4 regions of the Paenibacillus thiaminolyticus genome follow, and region 1 is predicted to be linked to each of the others. Evidence: a T-box and tRNA genes for the amino acid it is inferred to sense, from the RefSeq annotation. Region 1 holds a T-box; the other regions hold tRNA genes.

Region 1 (3,483 bases):
CCTGGCACGAGGCCGTCGTCTACCGGGCGCTGAAGATGGGGACCTTCCTCGTGCTGGATGGCGGTCCGATCGGCTTCGGCGCCATCGGATTCCTGCACGAGTCGCTTCGGCCGCGGCCGCTCCGGCTCGGGGAGAAGGTGCGCGTGCGCGTCACTCATATTCGCGAGGACGGCCGCGTGAACGTGACGATGGCCGAACGCAAGGAGATTGGCATGGATATGGATGCGGATCGTCTGTTCTCGTTTCTGCGGGATCGTCCGAACGGGGCGATGCCGTATTCCGACGAGACGCCGGCTGATATTGTGAAGCAGCGGTTCGGCATGAGCAAGTCGGCATTCAAGCGTGCGGTCGGGCGGCTGATGAGAGCCGGGCTCGTCAAGCAGCAAGGAAGCTGGACGGAGCTGTCGGAGAAGGGCGCCACGATTGGCGCGGATGAGCTGCAGCAGATCCTCCAGACCGAGAAGCCGGCTCCGCCGCGGCCGAAGAAGCGCTGACACGCGGCAGGCGAAGAAGCGCTGGCAACGGCGCAGGTGAAGAAGCGCTAACCATGCCGCAGCGCGAGGGAAGGACGGAGAGGCTGATGGAATCTTATGGCCGCTTTGCCGCGGTCTATGACCGCTTGATGGAAGATATGCCTTATGACGCCTGGGTGGAATTCGCCGAGCAGGCATGGAGACGCTATATGCCGTCGAAGCCGGAGCGGATCGTCGACCTGGGCTGCGGAACGGGCAATATTACGCTTCCGCTCGCCGTCAGAGGATATGCGCTGACCGGCATCGACCTGTCAGAGACGATGCTGGCCGTCGCCGAGCAGAAGGCCGCCTCCGCGCCCGCGAAGTCGGGCAGCATCCGTTGGCTGTGCCAGGATATGCGGGAATGGAATGGCGGCGAGCCGGCTGACGCAGTCGTGTCGTTCTGCGATTGCCTGAATTACATTACCGAAGAGGCGGATGTGAAGCGGGTGTTCGCCGCCACGTTCCGGCAGCTGCGCGCCGGCGGCGTCTTCTTGTTCGATGTGCATCATAGGCGCCAGTTCGAGTCGTACGCAGACACGCAGCCTTTTGCGTATGACGACGACGACCTGGCATACATTTGGTTCTGCGATTATGATGAGGAGAGACGGGAGATCGAGCATCAGCTGACTTTTTTCATCCGGCAAGAGGCAGGAGCCCTGTTCGAACGGATCGACGAAGCCCATGTTCAGCGCGCCTATGAGACGGAAGCGATGGCGTCCTGGCTGCGCGAGGCCGGATTTGCCCGAGTGGAGATGTACGCTGACTTCGGATGGTCTCCGCCGGACGGCCAGTCCGCGCGCATTTTCTATGCGGCATTGAAGGAATAGCCGGCCGTGAAGCAGCGGCTAGGCGACAATCGTTGACAATATCCTTACTTTTCATTATGATATAACTACTTGCGTAAGCTGGGTAAGGTTATGCATAATTGAAGAAGTGCAATAAGACTGTGATGAGGATTAGTAGCTTGATGCGCGCATCGCACAGAGAGCCGGCGGTTGGTGGAAGCCGGTGATGGGCAGGAGCGAACTCGCCTCGGAGTCTCACAGCCGATCGGCAGGGAGGCTGTGACGATTCACCGGCGTTAACGGTGCAGAGGGAGTGGAAGGCAAAGCATGCCTTTCGCTAACTAGGGTGGTACCACGGGAATTGAACCTCTCGTCCCTAGCGTTTTTCGCTAAGGGCGAGAGGTTTTTTGCTGTATCGGAATAGATAAGCGGCGGGCACGCGTGACGTTTCGGTTGCAGCACCATGAACCTGGCCCGGTACCGGGCCGTGTCCCGCGGATACGGAACGGAAGCGGGAGGTTCCCGCACGAATCGGGCGGACTGGTGCCTGATTCCTTGAGAGGGCAGGAAGGGCCCGTCTCTTGCGGGTTCAAGCAGGATGATATTCGCATAAGGTGCGGGGCGGGCTGCGCGCGCAGCCTTCACCGGGCACGGCAAGGAGGATAACGGATGAGTCAAGAAGTCAATCAGCCGCATGGCTATCAACCGCAAATTTTGGAGAAAAAGTGGCAGCAGTACTGGGAGGAGCGCAAGACATTCGCTACGGAGGAGAACTCCAGCAAGCCGAAGTTCTACGCGCTCGACATGTTCCCGTATCCTTCAGGTGCAGGGCTGCACGTCGGCCACCCGGAAGGATATACAGCGACCGACATCATTTCCCGATTCAAGCGCATGAAGGGGTACAATGTGCTTCATCCGATGGGTTGGGATGCGTTCGGCCTTCCGGCCGAGCAGCACGCGCTCGACACGGGCGAGCATCCGCGCGACATTACGGTGAAGAATATCAACAATTTCCGCCGCCAGATTAAGTCGCTCGGCTTCTCTTATGATTGGGACAGGGAGATCAGTACGACCGATCCCGACTATTACAAATGGACTCAGTGGATCTTCATCCAGCTCTACAAGCGCGGACTCGCGTATGAAGCGGAGATTCCGGTGAACTGGTGCCCGGCGCTCGGAACCGTGCTGGCCAACGAGGAAGTGATCGACGGCAAGTCGGAACGCGGCGGCCATCCGGTCATCCGCAAGCCGATGCGGCAATGGGTGCTGAAGATTACCGAGTATGCGGAGCGGCTGCTCGAAGATCTGGATGAGCTGGATTGGCCGGAGAGCCTGAAGGATATGCAGCGCAATTGGATCGGACGCTCCGAAGGGGCAGAGGTCCGCTTCGCGATCGACGGACGTGAGGACTACATCACCGTGTTCACGACGCGGCCGGACACGCTGTTCGGTGCGACATACTGCGTATTGGCGCCGGAGCATGAGCTGGTTGGCCGGATCACGACTTCCGGGCAGCAAGCGGCGGTTCAAGCTTACCAGGAGCAGGCTGCGCGCAAGAGCGACCTGGAGCGGACCGATCTCGCGAAGGATAAGACAGGAGTGTTCACCGGCGCGTATGCGATCAACCCGGTGAACGGAGCGAAGCTTCCGATCTGGATTGCCGACTATGTGCTGGCCGGTTATGGAACCGGGGCCATCATGGCCGTTCCGGGCCATGACCAGCGGGACTGGGAATTCGCGAAGCAATTCGAGCTGCCGATCGTGGAAGTCGTCTCCGGAGGAGATGTGGCGAAGGAAGCGTTCAGCGGCGACGGGCCGCACGTGAACTCGGACTTCCTGAACGGGCTAGGGACTGCCCAGGCGATTGCCCGCATGAATGAGTGGCTGACTGCGGAAGGCGTCGGCCAGCCTAAGGTTACGTACCGTCTGCGCGATTGGCTGTTCAGCCGCCAGCGGTATTGGGGAGAGCCGATTCCGATTCTTCATCTGGAAGACGGCACGATGAAGCCGGTTCCGGAGTCGGAGCTGCCGCTGATGCTGCCGGATGTCGATCACATTCAGCCTTCGGGTACCGGAGAATCGCCGCTCGCGAACGTCACGGAGTGGGTGAATACAGTTGATCCGGAGACCGGGATGCGTGCGCGCCGCGAGACGAACACGATGCCGCAGTGGGCCGGAAGCTG
Region 2 (3,483 bases), 2.6 Mb from region 1:
GACTTATTGGATTTGGTACTAATGGTACTGTTGTTGCTATCTTAGGAGGTCAAATTGACATCGAAGGTGGAATAGGTGAACTTGTAAACGAAGCATTCTCCATGCCACGAGATGGTAATCTGACTTCAATATCGGCATATTTTAGTACAACAGAAGCTCTTACGTTATCAGGTGTTATTACTATTACTGCTCGGGTGTACACGTCCCCAGTACCAAATAATATCTTTAACCAAGTTGCTTCTGTTGATTTAGCTCCAACCTTAGGACCTGGAATAGTTGATGTAGGTACTATTTCTAGTGTAACTACAGCATTACCAAATATCCCTGTAACAGCAGGAACCCGTATATTAATCGTATTTACTGCTGAGGCAGAAGGTTTGGATATTGGATTAGCAGTCGCTGGTTATGCGAGTGCAGGGTTAGGTATTAGCTAGATAATTGATAGATTAAGAGCTTATCAAGTAAATTGATTGGTTCAGATTATTGACAAACCCCAATTTTACGGGGGTTTGTTTTTTATATCAGCCAACGTACAAGAAAAATAAGAAGACAGCCTGAACCGGCCCTCCCGTGGTAGGTTGTGGCAATCTTCATCACGTTCTGGCATATGGCGGTCATCAATGCTTGCTGCAATTTTTTCTTTCCGCGGAACCGGCAGTAGCGAAGCCAATGGAGTCTCTTGGCATCCGCAAAGCTTCGCTCAATGGTTTGGTACCGTAATCAGTACAGATATTTACCGGATGCACTCATGATGATTTGCTTAATCCAATGAATCAATTCATGAAAAAGCACCGAGTAATAATGATTCATGACTTCAAATTGCTTCATTAATGGCATGGTTACACGAACAAAAAATTTATTATAGTCGACCTTTGCTAGGCTTATATGGATAATATCCGGACCTCTTATATACCCCATAACAATCTTTTTAGCTGCCTCTAAAGTTGTATGGTCCCATGTTTTAATTGACTCTTACTAATCTTCAAAACACGCTAGTGATAAGTGATATAAGTGTTGAAAATAATGTATGTGTGGAGGAGCGATAATATCACAAAAAAAAGTCCTATACATATACATAAATTTAACTTAACTGAATTTACTTGTTAGGAGATGAAATTCTATGCAAGAACCTGCACAGCTACTGAATCAACAACCGTTTATCGGTTGCTATCCCTCGTTGATCTCTCCAGAAGCTTGTCAATCCTTAATTAATTTAGCACGTGGCCAGTTAACACCAGCAACCGTGGTTGGTCAATCCGGGGGGTTAGAAGTTTCTCATTTAAGGATTTCAGACTTGACTTGGTTTGACCATAATCACAATGAAGTTGTACAAAGTATATGTAAGCAAATGGCAGAAATTGTTGAGCAACCCATTCATTACGCTCAAAATTTACAAGTTGCTCATTATAAACCGGGCGGGAAATTTGACGCTCATTTGGATTGTTATGATTCGCAAGAAGCACACAAAGCATTTCTCGAGCAATCAGGTCAACGGTTATATACTGCGCTTCTTTATTTGAATGATGTTGTCACTGGAGGAGAAACATATTTTCCGAATTTAAATATCGAAGTTTCTCCTACAACTGGAACTTTATTAGTTTTTGAAAACTGCCAACCAGGTACATCCATTCCTGATCAGCGATCGGTACATGGATCAAAAATTCTAATGAGTGGGGAAAAGTGGATTGGTACACTTTGGTTTTGTGAGCGACCACAATATCAAGTATGAACCTCACCTACATTAGGCACATGCAAGAAAATAATAGACTAAAACTGTCTCAGGAAACGAAAAAAATCTTAGCAAACGGACGCCATATTCAACAAGCTGAAGAAAACGCATGAAGAGACGAAAGATCAGAATAACGTCTTTCGCATCTCAATCGATACGAAAGACCGCGTAAAGATTGGCGATTTTTCCAGAGGTGGATCCAGTCGAATCGCGGTAAAAGCGGATAAGCACGATTTTTCCAAGGCATTTGTCACGCCATTTGGACTCCTGGAGATCAAGGCAGATCAAGTAGCGCTGTCTTTTACGAAATCCAAAGTCACCCCTTGTGTACCAGCTTAAAGATTTTGAATAACAAAAAGGTTCCTTCTCTGCCAGAAAAAGCAGATCAGAAACCTGTCATTGTATAAAGTGGTGCGGTCAAGAGGACTCGAACCTCCACGGGTGTTACCCCACTAGAACCTGAATCTAGCGCGTCTGCCAATTCCGCCATGACCGCATATTTAGTATCTTACATTTCGTAATTTAATTTTCTTAGCGACAAGAAATATAATATCATGGATTCGGATATGCGTCAACACTTTTTCGCAAAATAATTTGAACCCATTTCGTAACGGCACCTCATGCCCCTATGGCCGCGATCAACGACAACAAACAGGACGGACTGTCCCGGCAAGACGACAGTCCTTCCATATCGTCATTCGATTCAGGCCTCGCCTTCGACTATTTCGATTATCGGGCCCGAGTTCCATTCCTCAAGCTCCGGCCGCGGGTCGCTGAAGGGCTGGATCAAATAGCTCCGGCTCAGCTTCACGATGCGCCGATTACGCTTGCGAATCATCACCTCGTCCCCGCTCCAGGCGACGACGGTGCCTGTCACATCATTCGCTTCGATCATATCCCGTACGACACGCACCTTCGTACCCTCCTGGCGGAACCGGTCAAGCATCGTCTCGTCCATCATGGCCGCACCTCCTTTCTCATCTCGACTGCACCCAGCGAGTCTGGCTCATACTGCAATAGGGAACAAGGCCTGCCGGCTAACGCTGACAGGCCTTGCTTCCTCCGTCACGTGAAGGTTATCCGCCGACATGCTCTCTGGAATCGTTCGTCTCGAACCAATAGTCCAGTACTTTCGCCGACATGACGCGTTTTTGTATATATTCGACTTGCTGCGGGGTGAATTGGTCGTGCCAAGCCACCTGCAGCTGTTCGCACAGTTTGACGATAGTCAGTAATTCGGACCAGGCCACGTAACGTTTGTACCAGAAAAATTGAGGGTGTTCAATCATATAGGGGTACAAATCATCGAACTCCGTATGCTTACAATCGAGAGCCCGTTCAAAATGCACCTTCGCTTCCGACACCTTCTCCTGCAAAAAACGAGCTGTTGGTTGATCAATCATCTTCGTCGCCCCCTCTCACCAACTTATCTTTTATTATATGCCAAACAGGTGAATGGAGAAAGCAGGCAATTTCATACATTGACTGCAACTTCTTGGAGTGAGTGCCGTCTATATTAATGAGAGTGTCCTAAGTCCCGCTCTCCTTAGTTACAAATAACCTGTTACGGTTCAGATCAAAACCGATCCTATATCTATCGTCATACCCGCGAGACGGCGAAGGAGGAACCGCACCGATGACCCGTGCCCCGATTACCCGAATGATACATATGGTTGCAGTTGCTGCCGCCCTTGGCGCTTTACTGTCTGGCTGTTCGGCGCAGGCCGGCAGCGTGCCCCCGGCCAACTCGAAGA
Region 3 (3,483 bases), 3.2 Mb from region 1:
CAGCCGATCGGAACAGTTCGGATTCTCCTAACTCCTGTCCTTACTCAAATCCTGTCCTTATTCAAAGGAGCATAATTCTGTGAATTCGAGAGTATGCAAGAGAAATGCGCTGCATGTAAAGGGAACCTCGGGGAGATGGTTCTTGATTATGCACCTGCGCGTTAGGGAGGGCGTCATGCGCGAATGGCTTGCGCGTAGGGCGAGGGCATCCACATGGGCGGGCGCCATGCGCGTGGGGCGAGCTGTCATGCGCGTGGGCGGGGGCATCCGCGTGGGCGGGGACATGCGCGGGGGCGGGGGTCATGCGCGTGGGGCAAGGGCATCCGCATGGGCGGGCGCCATGCGCGTGGGGCGAGCTGTCATGCGCGTGGGCGGGGGTCATGTGCATAAGGCGAATGGCATGCGAGTGGGGCAAAGGCGAAGCGCAAAGCCTGCAAAAATGGCGTTATTGTTCCACAATTCAGTTGAGGAGCGACTTTCATGCAATACAAATTATTCCGCAATCGTGTGAGAAAGCAAAATTCCTGCAAAACAGCATCAATTATTCCACAATCGTGCCAACCAGCGTAATTCCTGCAAAAACGCATCAATTTCACCCTATTACGGCACATATCCGGTTTACATTCCCAAAAAGATGTATTTTTGCATCAATTCTTACGAAATCCCCTATTTGGGTGAATAAATACTGTAAATTTGCAGGATTTACTCCTTGGCTCACAGTAGTCGTTGCGGGGCGAAGAAATTGCCGGATTCTCATTCCGGCCCCTCCCCCCCTCATTCCGTAGCATCCTCTTCATTCCTCCGCACCCTTCCGCATTCCTCCGTATCACTCCTCACTCCTTGGCACCCTTCCACATCCTTCCGTATCCTTCCACATTCAGCCCTTCCTCAGTTCTCCTGCTTCCTCTTAACCTCTCCCTATTTCTCTTCATCCCTCCCTATTCCTCTTTATTCCTCCCATAACGCTGACTCTCCTCACCCTCGTCCATCGCACAGGCTACTCGCCCCCGCTTACGCGCCAACTAAAAAAGCCGCTCTCCATCCGGAGAACAGCCCTTCTTGCTTGCGATGCGGTTCAATCTTCCTGCCCAACCTTCAGCACTTTTCCGGTCTGAGCATCCACTTCTATACGAACACCTTGTGATCCACCAACAGGATCACTTGAGGATCACTTGAGGATCACTTATGCTCCTACATGGGGAGTTCATGGTCATTTCGCAACCACCTCATAATCACTTCATAAGCACTACATAGTTCTTCTTCCCGGTATCGGACTCCAGAGCAACATGAAGAGCTTCTCCCTTCTCCTGCTGAAGAGCAATCGACTTCGCCTCTTGTCGCTCATCACTCTTGGACCGAATGATTAGCCTCATAGAGGGCATCATGCGCTTGGGACGCCGCAGCGGGCGGCGATGGCCGGCGTGGCCGTCCATCTGCGGGTGAGCATTTGCCAGAGTTAGGACACCAAGCCCCGTTTTTTCACACTTGAGACGATACTATGTCCTGGTCCTGATTATCGTTAATGCTATGTTCTGTACAAGAAGCTGCAATTATTCATCCAAAAAATAGTTCCCAAAACACAAAAAAAGCCTTATCACCAAGGCTTCCTCATTAGCTCTGTTATGGTGCGGTAGAGAGGACTCGAACCTCCACGGGCGTACGCCCACTACCCCCTCAAGATAGCGTGTCTGCCATTCCACCACTACCGCACATTGAATTCCTCAACAAGAGGACAACAACAGTTACTATACCATCATTTGAGCCGGATGTAAAGTGGAATTGTTCTCCATATGAATCCCTTACTTGAACCAGCCCTTCTCCTTGAAGCGCGTAATCGCTTCAATTCGGTTGCTCACATTGAGTTTATCCAGAATAACGGAGATGTAGTTACGGACGGTCCCCGTCGTAATAAATAACTGTTCGGCGATTTGCTTCGTATTTTTACCGTCAGCGATAAGCACCAGCACTTCTTTTTCCCGCTCGGTCAATGGATTCTCTTCGCCATACGCCTCGTCCACCAGCTCCGAGGCATAGATGCGCCGCCCGGCCATAATGATGCGAATCGAGTCCGCCAGCTCTTCACTGGGACTGTCCTTCAACAAATAACCGTGCGCCCCCGCCTTCACCGCCCGTTCGAAATATCCGGCTCTGGCGAATGTGGTCAAAATGATGACCTTGCATCCCCAGCCCTTTATCTCTTCGGCCGCATCCAAGCCGCTCTTCCCTGGCATTTCAATGTCCATGATGCAAATATCCGGCTTATGCTGATGAACTAATTGCACAGCTTCCTCCCCGTTAGAGGCCCGCCCGACGACACTCATATCCTCTTCCAGATCAAGCAGGGACGCGAGTGCGCCCAGCAGCATCCGCTGGTCCTCTGCGATTACGATTCGAATCATAACCCCGCCTCCTATTCTGACTGCTTGCATACGTTCGGCACTGTAATGATGACCGTTGTCCCATGATCAGGCACGATGTCCATACTTCCATTTACGAACTCAAGCCGCTCCTTCATGCCCCGCAGCCCGTTGCCCCGTAACACGGCTGAATCCGCCGCGATGCCGATTCCATTATCCTTCACCTTCACGCGCAGCTCGGTATCCATGGGCTCCATGATGATTGAACAGGCGGAAGCATGGCTGTGCTTAACGATGTTGGTCACTGCTTCCTTCAGGCACATACTGAGCACATTTTCGTTCAACAGGGAGGTGTTGGTTAGCTTCTGTTCGGCTTCCAGGGTGAACTCGATCTCGGCCGCCTTCAAAATCTGCTTGATCCGAAACAGCTCATCCTCTAACCTCGTCCCCCGCATTTGAGTAACCATTTCCCGCACTTCCTTCAAGGCGCTTCTGGCCGTTTGCCGGACATCCTTGAGTTCGAGTTGGGCTTGAGCAGGGTTCTTGCTTATTAATTTATTGGCCAAATCGCTCTTCAAACCGATTAGCGACAGCTTCTGCCCAAGCGTGTCGTGGAGGTCGCGCGCAATCCGTTGGCGTTCTTCCAGCTTGACCAGCTCGGAGATCCGCTTATTCGCATCCTCCAATTGCCCCTCCAGCTTCTCCCGTTTATTGCGGTTATACGTGGTGACGGGAAGGAGAATTACACCGATGAGACTGATAAGCACGAACGGAAGCTGGGAGATCAATACCGGATTTTTCGTGACGAATCCGAAGTTGAGCGTTGCGATCGTACTGACGAGATGAATCGAGTATAGCGTAATAAATCCGATCCGGTGTTGAATATTGCCAATAAAAAACGCCAAGAACAGGGCGAAATAGACATAGCCGAACAGCAAAGTCATCGTAATGGAAATCAATATTTGCAAAGAAGTCCAAAAGTACACTTGCCAACCTTTCACAACAAAAGAAAGCACGTAGCAGACGAAAAACATCAAAATCATGGCGATGCCAATGACGACTTCGTATGTCGAGGAGGAACGAAATATAAAATAAAACGGGAGGATGTAAAAGACGACCCATACAT
Region 4 (3,483 bases), 2.5 Mb from region 1:
TATTAGGTCAACCAGAGATTTCTGGTTGACCTATTTTTCTGGTCAAAAAAACTGTTCTCCCACGATCACCAATGACCATGTTTGAGCTGGTGTAATACAAATTCCAGGCTTACAGATTATTACGTTGTCATTGTGTTGACAGACATCTATTAGATAAGTATATTGTAGTTACCGACTATGTAGTCGGTAACTACAATAAGAAATGGGTGCACTTCATGGAAAAGAATTATGGGCTCCAACCGCCGATACCATTCAGCTTCAAATCTTTTGCAGGGTTTATCGTCATTTTCATTATTTGGCAAGGAGGCACTTTATTATGGTTAAATCTAATTCATGCTTTAATTCCCGCTACTCACTCAGGATTACCTAGTTTGATCACGCTATATTTGTCCTTTTCTTTCCTGATTCTCGGAGTCTGCATCGTCACCAGATATTTTTTCAAAATTCGTTTTCGAGCATTTTTGTTTGAAGGTAAAAGGCCTAATTACCGAAAATTTGCGATTTATTTTTCACTATACGGATTGGCACTTATCCTGTATTTACTTGTCGATATCGCTCTGCATCCTCAAGCCTTTACGCTTCATTTCAATCCGCTTCCGTGGTTAGGTGTACTCATTGTTACCGCACCTTTGATTTTGATTCAAAGTGCTGCTGAAGAGATTTTGTTCAGAGGGTATATGTACCGTATCTTCAGATCATTAAGAGGCGGTGTATTCTGGTCCATCCTCCTCACTTCCCTTACATTTGCCCTGGTCCATGGACTTAACCCCGAAATGCTAAACTACGGAATTTTTGGACCATTGTATTACCTGCTAGGAGCATTCTTTCTGGGAATCGTTGCTTACCGCACCAATGGACTGGCCGCTCCCATCGGAATTCATTTTGCCACGAACATTTTCAATACATCTATTTGGGGATATGGATCATCGGCTTTGGAAAACATGGGGCTGCAAAGTATTGTTTACCGCCATACGTTAGATATGAGGTTTGCATTCTTTGGGATTTTTGCTATCGTTATCTCATATAGCGCATTTCAATTTTTCAAACATAAAAGGAACCGTTTGTAAGGTTCCCTGGAGGAGCTTATGAGCAGAAGGCGATTGCCGGCAGAAGAAGCAAAAACGATTATTTTAAACCATGCCAAGTTGTTATTTATTGAAAAAGGTTATGATCGAGCTACAATGGACGACTTATGTGCCTTGACACAGATGAGTAAAGGCAATTTGTATCATCATTTTAAAAACAAAGAGGTTCTCTTTCTCCAATTGCTTACCCAGCATTCGGAACAAATGTCACAAAAGTGGCTTCTTTTGGCCGAGCAATCCAAGTCTCCCAGCCAGCAATTGCTTGAAATGGCTGATTTATTCGGAAGAGATTGTGAAAGTCCATTACTCCAAGCGCTCGAAGAGTATGCCAGAACACTTTCCAGCGAATCCGAAGCATTGGCTACATTGAGAGAGATCACAAATGTAGCCTATCGTGCAATAAAACAGGTGCTGCAAAAAGGGATCGCCCAGGGCGTTTTCATTAATGAAGATATCGAAACGTTGAGTTTCGGTGTAATGTCCACATTGGCTGGCGCAACGCAGCTCTGCCTAACGATGCCAAAATTAAGCGGGGAAGAATATGCAGCCCTGCATGTCAAGGCGATCAGACTGCTTTTGAAGGGAATATCGATTCATGATCCCAGCTGAAAAAATGAGAACATACTTAACTTTAATACAACGTATCGGATGACAAGTACATGATCCCATTCCCGGATGGTTGATTAACGGTTTCTATTGCCGGCATCTACAAGATTACACGTTCAACAATAGGTTCCTCTCCATCGGGAAACATTACAGAAGCAGATCGAAAAGTTCTTGGGCAAGATCGGATTCTACCACTCGTTCCGGTCTTTCAGGAGCTCCTGCAACGAGTACAAAGATTACGTTTATTTAGATTCCAAGCTTTCTTCTGCCCAGGCAATGAGCCCCAGCTTAAAGATATTGAATAATAAAAAGGCTCCTGCTCTGCCAGAAACAGCAGATCAGAAACCTGTCATTGTTAAGTATGGTGCGGTCAAGAGGACTCGAACCTCCACGGTATTGCTACCACTGGCACCTGAAGCCAGCGCGTCTGCCAATTCCGCCATGACCGCATATGCATGTTATGTAATGTAACTGTCAAAGCCGTTATCATCGCCTCAACAATCATTAGTATATCCTATCTAACATCTGATGTCAAGCATTTGAACACGTAAAAATTATTTTCCTGTGAAAATGTCACCCTGTGGACAGCAGGGAAGAACCACGCCTGAAGAACGTGGTTCTTCATCATTGAGCGGAAGCTCTTCATACGCTCATCCTGCCCGCTTCTCCCCCGGCGAATTGCTGTCCGTTCATTGGAGAGACAGCCGGTTCAATGATACACTGCCTTCATTCGCAAACGTTACGAACCGGCAGCAATGGGGAATAGCGCGCCCAGAACCATGGCGCCAATAATCGCGCCGCCGGCAATCGGCTTTTTGAAGTAATAAAAAATGCCTGCGCCGATCGTCGCGCCGATCCCGACCGGAATCGAGGCCATGACGGCCGATATGACGATGAGCGGCCCCAAGTAACGGCCTGCGGCGTTGCCTGCTCCCATCATCACGTCCGCGCCGAATGTTGAATTGGCCGCGTTGATCGTAAATTTGCGGATCATAATAATGACCGAACCGACGAGGGCGCCCAGCCCGGCTCCCGTTAATAGGGCGAGCGGAAACGAAGTAAGCGGAGCGGTAATTCCAGCCCCGAGCATCAATGCCGGGACGCCGATGCCGATTCCCGTCTGCAAGGCGCCGCCGATATCCAAAATGCCAACGAGCGGGCCTTCAAGAATGCGGGCGAACAAGAAGCTGGCGCCGAAGGCTGCGGCCGCGCCATAACTGCCGCCCTTCATGCCTGCCTCCAGCAGCGCCACAATCGCAATATCGTTAAATGCGCCCACATGATAGACATAATATAAATGCGTCCCCGCAAAAATACCGGAAGACAAGCAGGCGACAAACCAGACGAACGCCCATTCCGAATACCAAAAGCCTTGTTTTGCCGTCTCCATGCTAACGAACCTCCGATCCGAAAAATGCGTGCAGATCAATGAGCCATTGCGGAATGTTCTCCACATGCAAGCTGCGGAGGAGTTGAACATCGAAGCCGCGGAAGAAAGCGCTCAATGTGAATAATAGCACAATCGCCGCAACAAGCGTCTTCGTAATGCGGTTCCAGCCGCTGTCGTCCAAGCCTTTGCCGACCAGTATCCCCAGTACAAGCCCTGGCACGGCATTGCCCATAATCATATGTGCGAATCCGCCAAGCACAGTTGCCCATAAGCCCGGGCGCTTGCCGGCGTCCATTGCCGCGGTCCAGAACACGATCGGCATGATCGGATTAATAAGCCAATTCGCCGCCGGCACCAGCACCTGCGTCGCGACGGCTTGCAGAGATGCCGGAATGGCTGCGG

Evidence for each region. A T-box is a leader RNA that pairs with one kind of tRNA and senses whether it is charged. The one in region 1 lies ahead of leuS (leucine--tRNA ligase), so its partner is inferred to be a tRNA-Leu.
Region 2: it encodes a tRNA-Leu, which carries the amino acid that the T-box ahead of leuS (leucine--tRNA ligase) is inferred to sense. The anticodon was not compared.
Region 3: it encodes a tRNA-Leu, which carries the amino acid that the T-box ahead of leuS (leucine--tRNA ligase) is inferred to sense. The anticodon was not compared.
Region 4: it encodes a tRNA-Leu, which carries the amino acid that the T-box ahead of leuS (leucine--tRNA ligase) is inferred to sense. The anticodon was not compared.

The regions. Positions count from the first base shown of each region.
Region 1 is NZ_CP041405.1:5,799,883-5,803,365, forward strand. It holds gene FLT43_RS25570 (CvfB family protein) at 1-494, shown strand, start outside; gene FLT43_RS25575 (class I SAM-dependent DNA methyltransferase) at 581-1,342, shown strand; T-box leader at 1,453-1,681, shown strand; gene leuS (leucine--tRNA ligase) at 1,970-3,483, shown strand, end outside.
Region 2 is NZ_CP041405.1:1,757,530-1,761,012, forward strand. It holds gene FLT43_RS07950 (exosporium glycoprotein BclB-related protein) at 1-434, shown strand, start outside; partial or broken gene FLT43_RS07955 (transposase) at 517-750, opposite strand; gene FLT43_RS07960 (prolyl hydroxylase family protein) at 1,121-1,729, shown strand; gene FLT43_RS30805 (ISAzo13-like element transposase-related protein) at 1,814-2,068, shown strand; tRNA gene FLT43_RS07970 (tRNA-Leu) at 2,139-2,225, opposite strand; gene FLT43_RS07975 (hypothetical protein) at 2,433-2,690, opposite strand; gene FLT43_RS07980 (hypothetical protein) at 2,806-3,132, opposite strand; gene FLT43_RS07985 (DNA uptake lipoprotein) at 3,366-3,483, shown strand, end outside.
Region 3 is NZ_CP041405.1:2,575,970-2,579,452, forward strand. It holds gene FLT43_RS29700 (hypothetical protein) at 1,233-1,373, opposite strand; tRNA gene FLT43_RS11590 (tRNA-Leu) at 1,624-1,709, opposite strand; gene FLT43_RS11595 (response regulator transcription factor) at 1,800-2,399, opposite strand; gene FLT43_RS11600 (sensor histidine kinase) at 2,411-3,483, opposite strand, start outside.
Region 4 is NZ_CP041405.1:1,714,511-1,717,993, forward strand. It holds gene FLT43_RS07675 (CPBP family intramembrane glutamic endopeptidase) at 216-1,067, shown strand; gene FLT43_RS07680 (TetR/AcrR family transcriptional regulator) at 1,086-1,694, shown strand; tRNA gene FLT43_RS07685 (tRNA-Leu) at 2,054-2,140, opposite strand; gene FLT43_RS07690 (DUF4310 family protein) at 2,431-3,081, opposite strand; gene FLT43_RS07695 (DUF4311 domain-containing protein) at 3,083-3,483, opposite strand, start outside.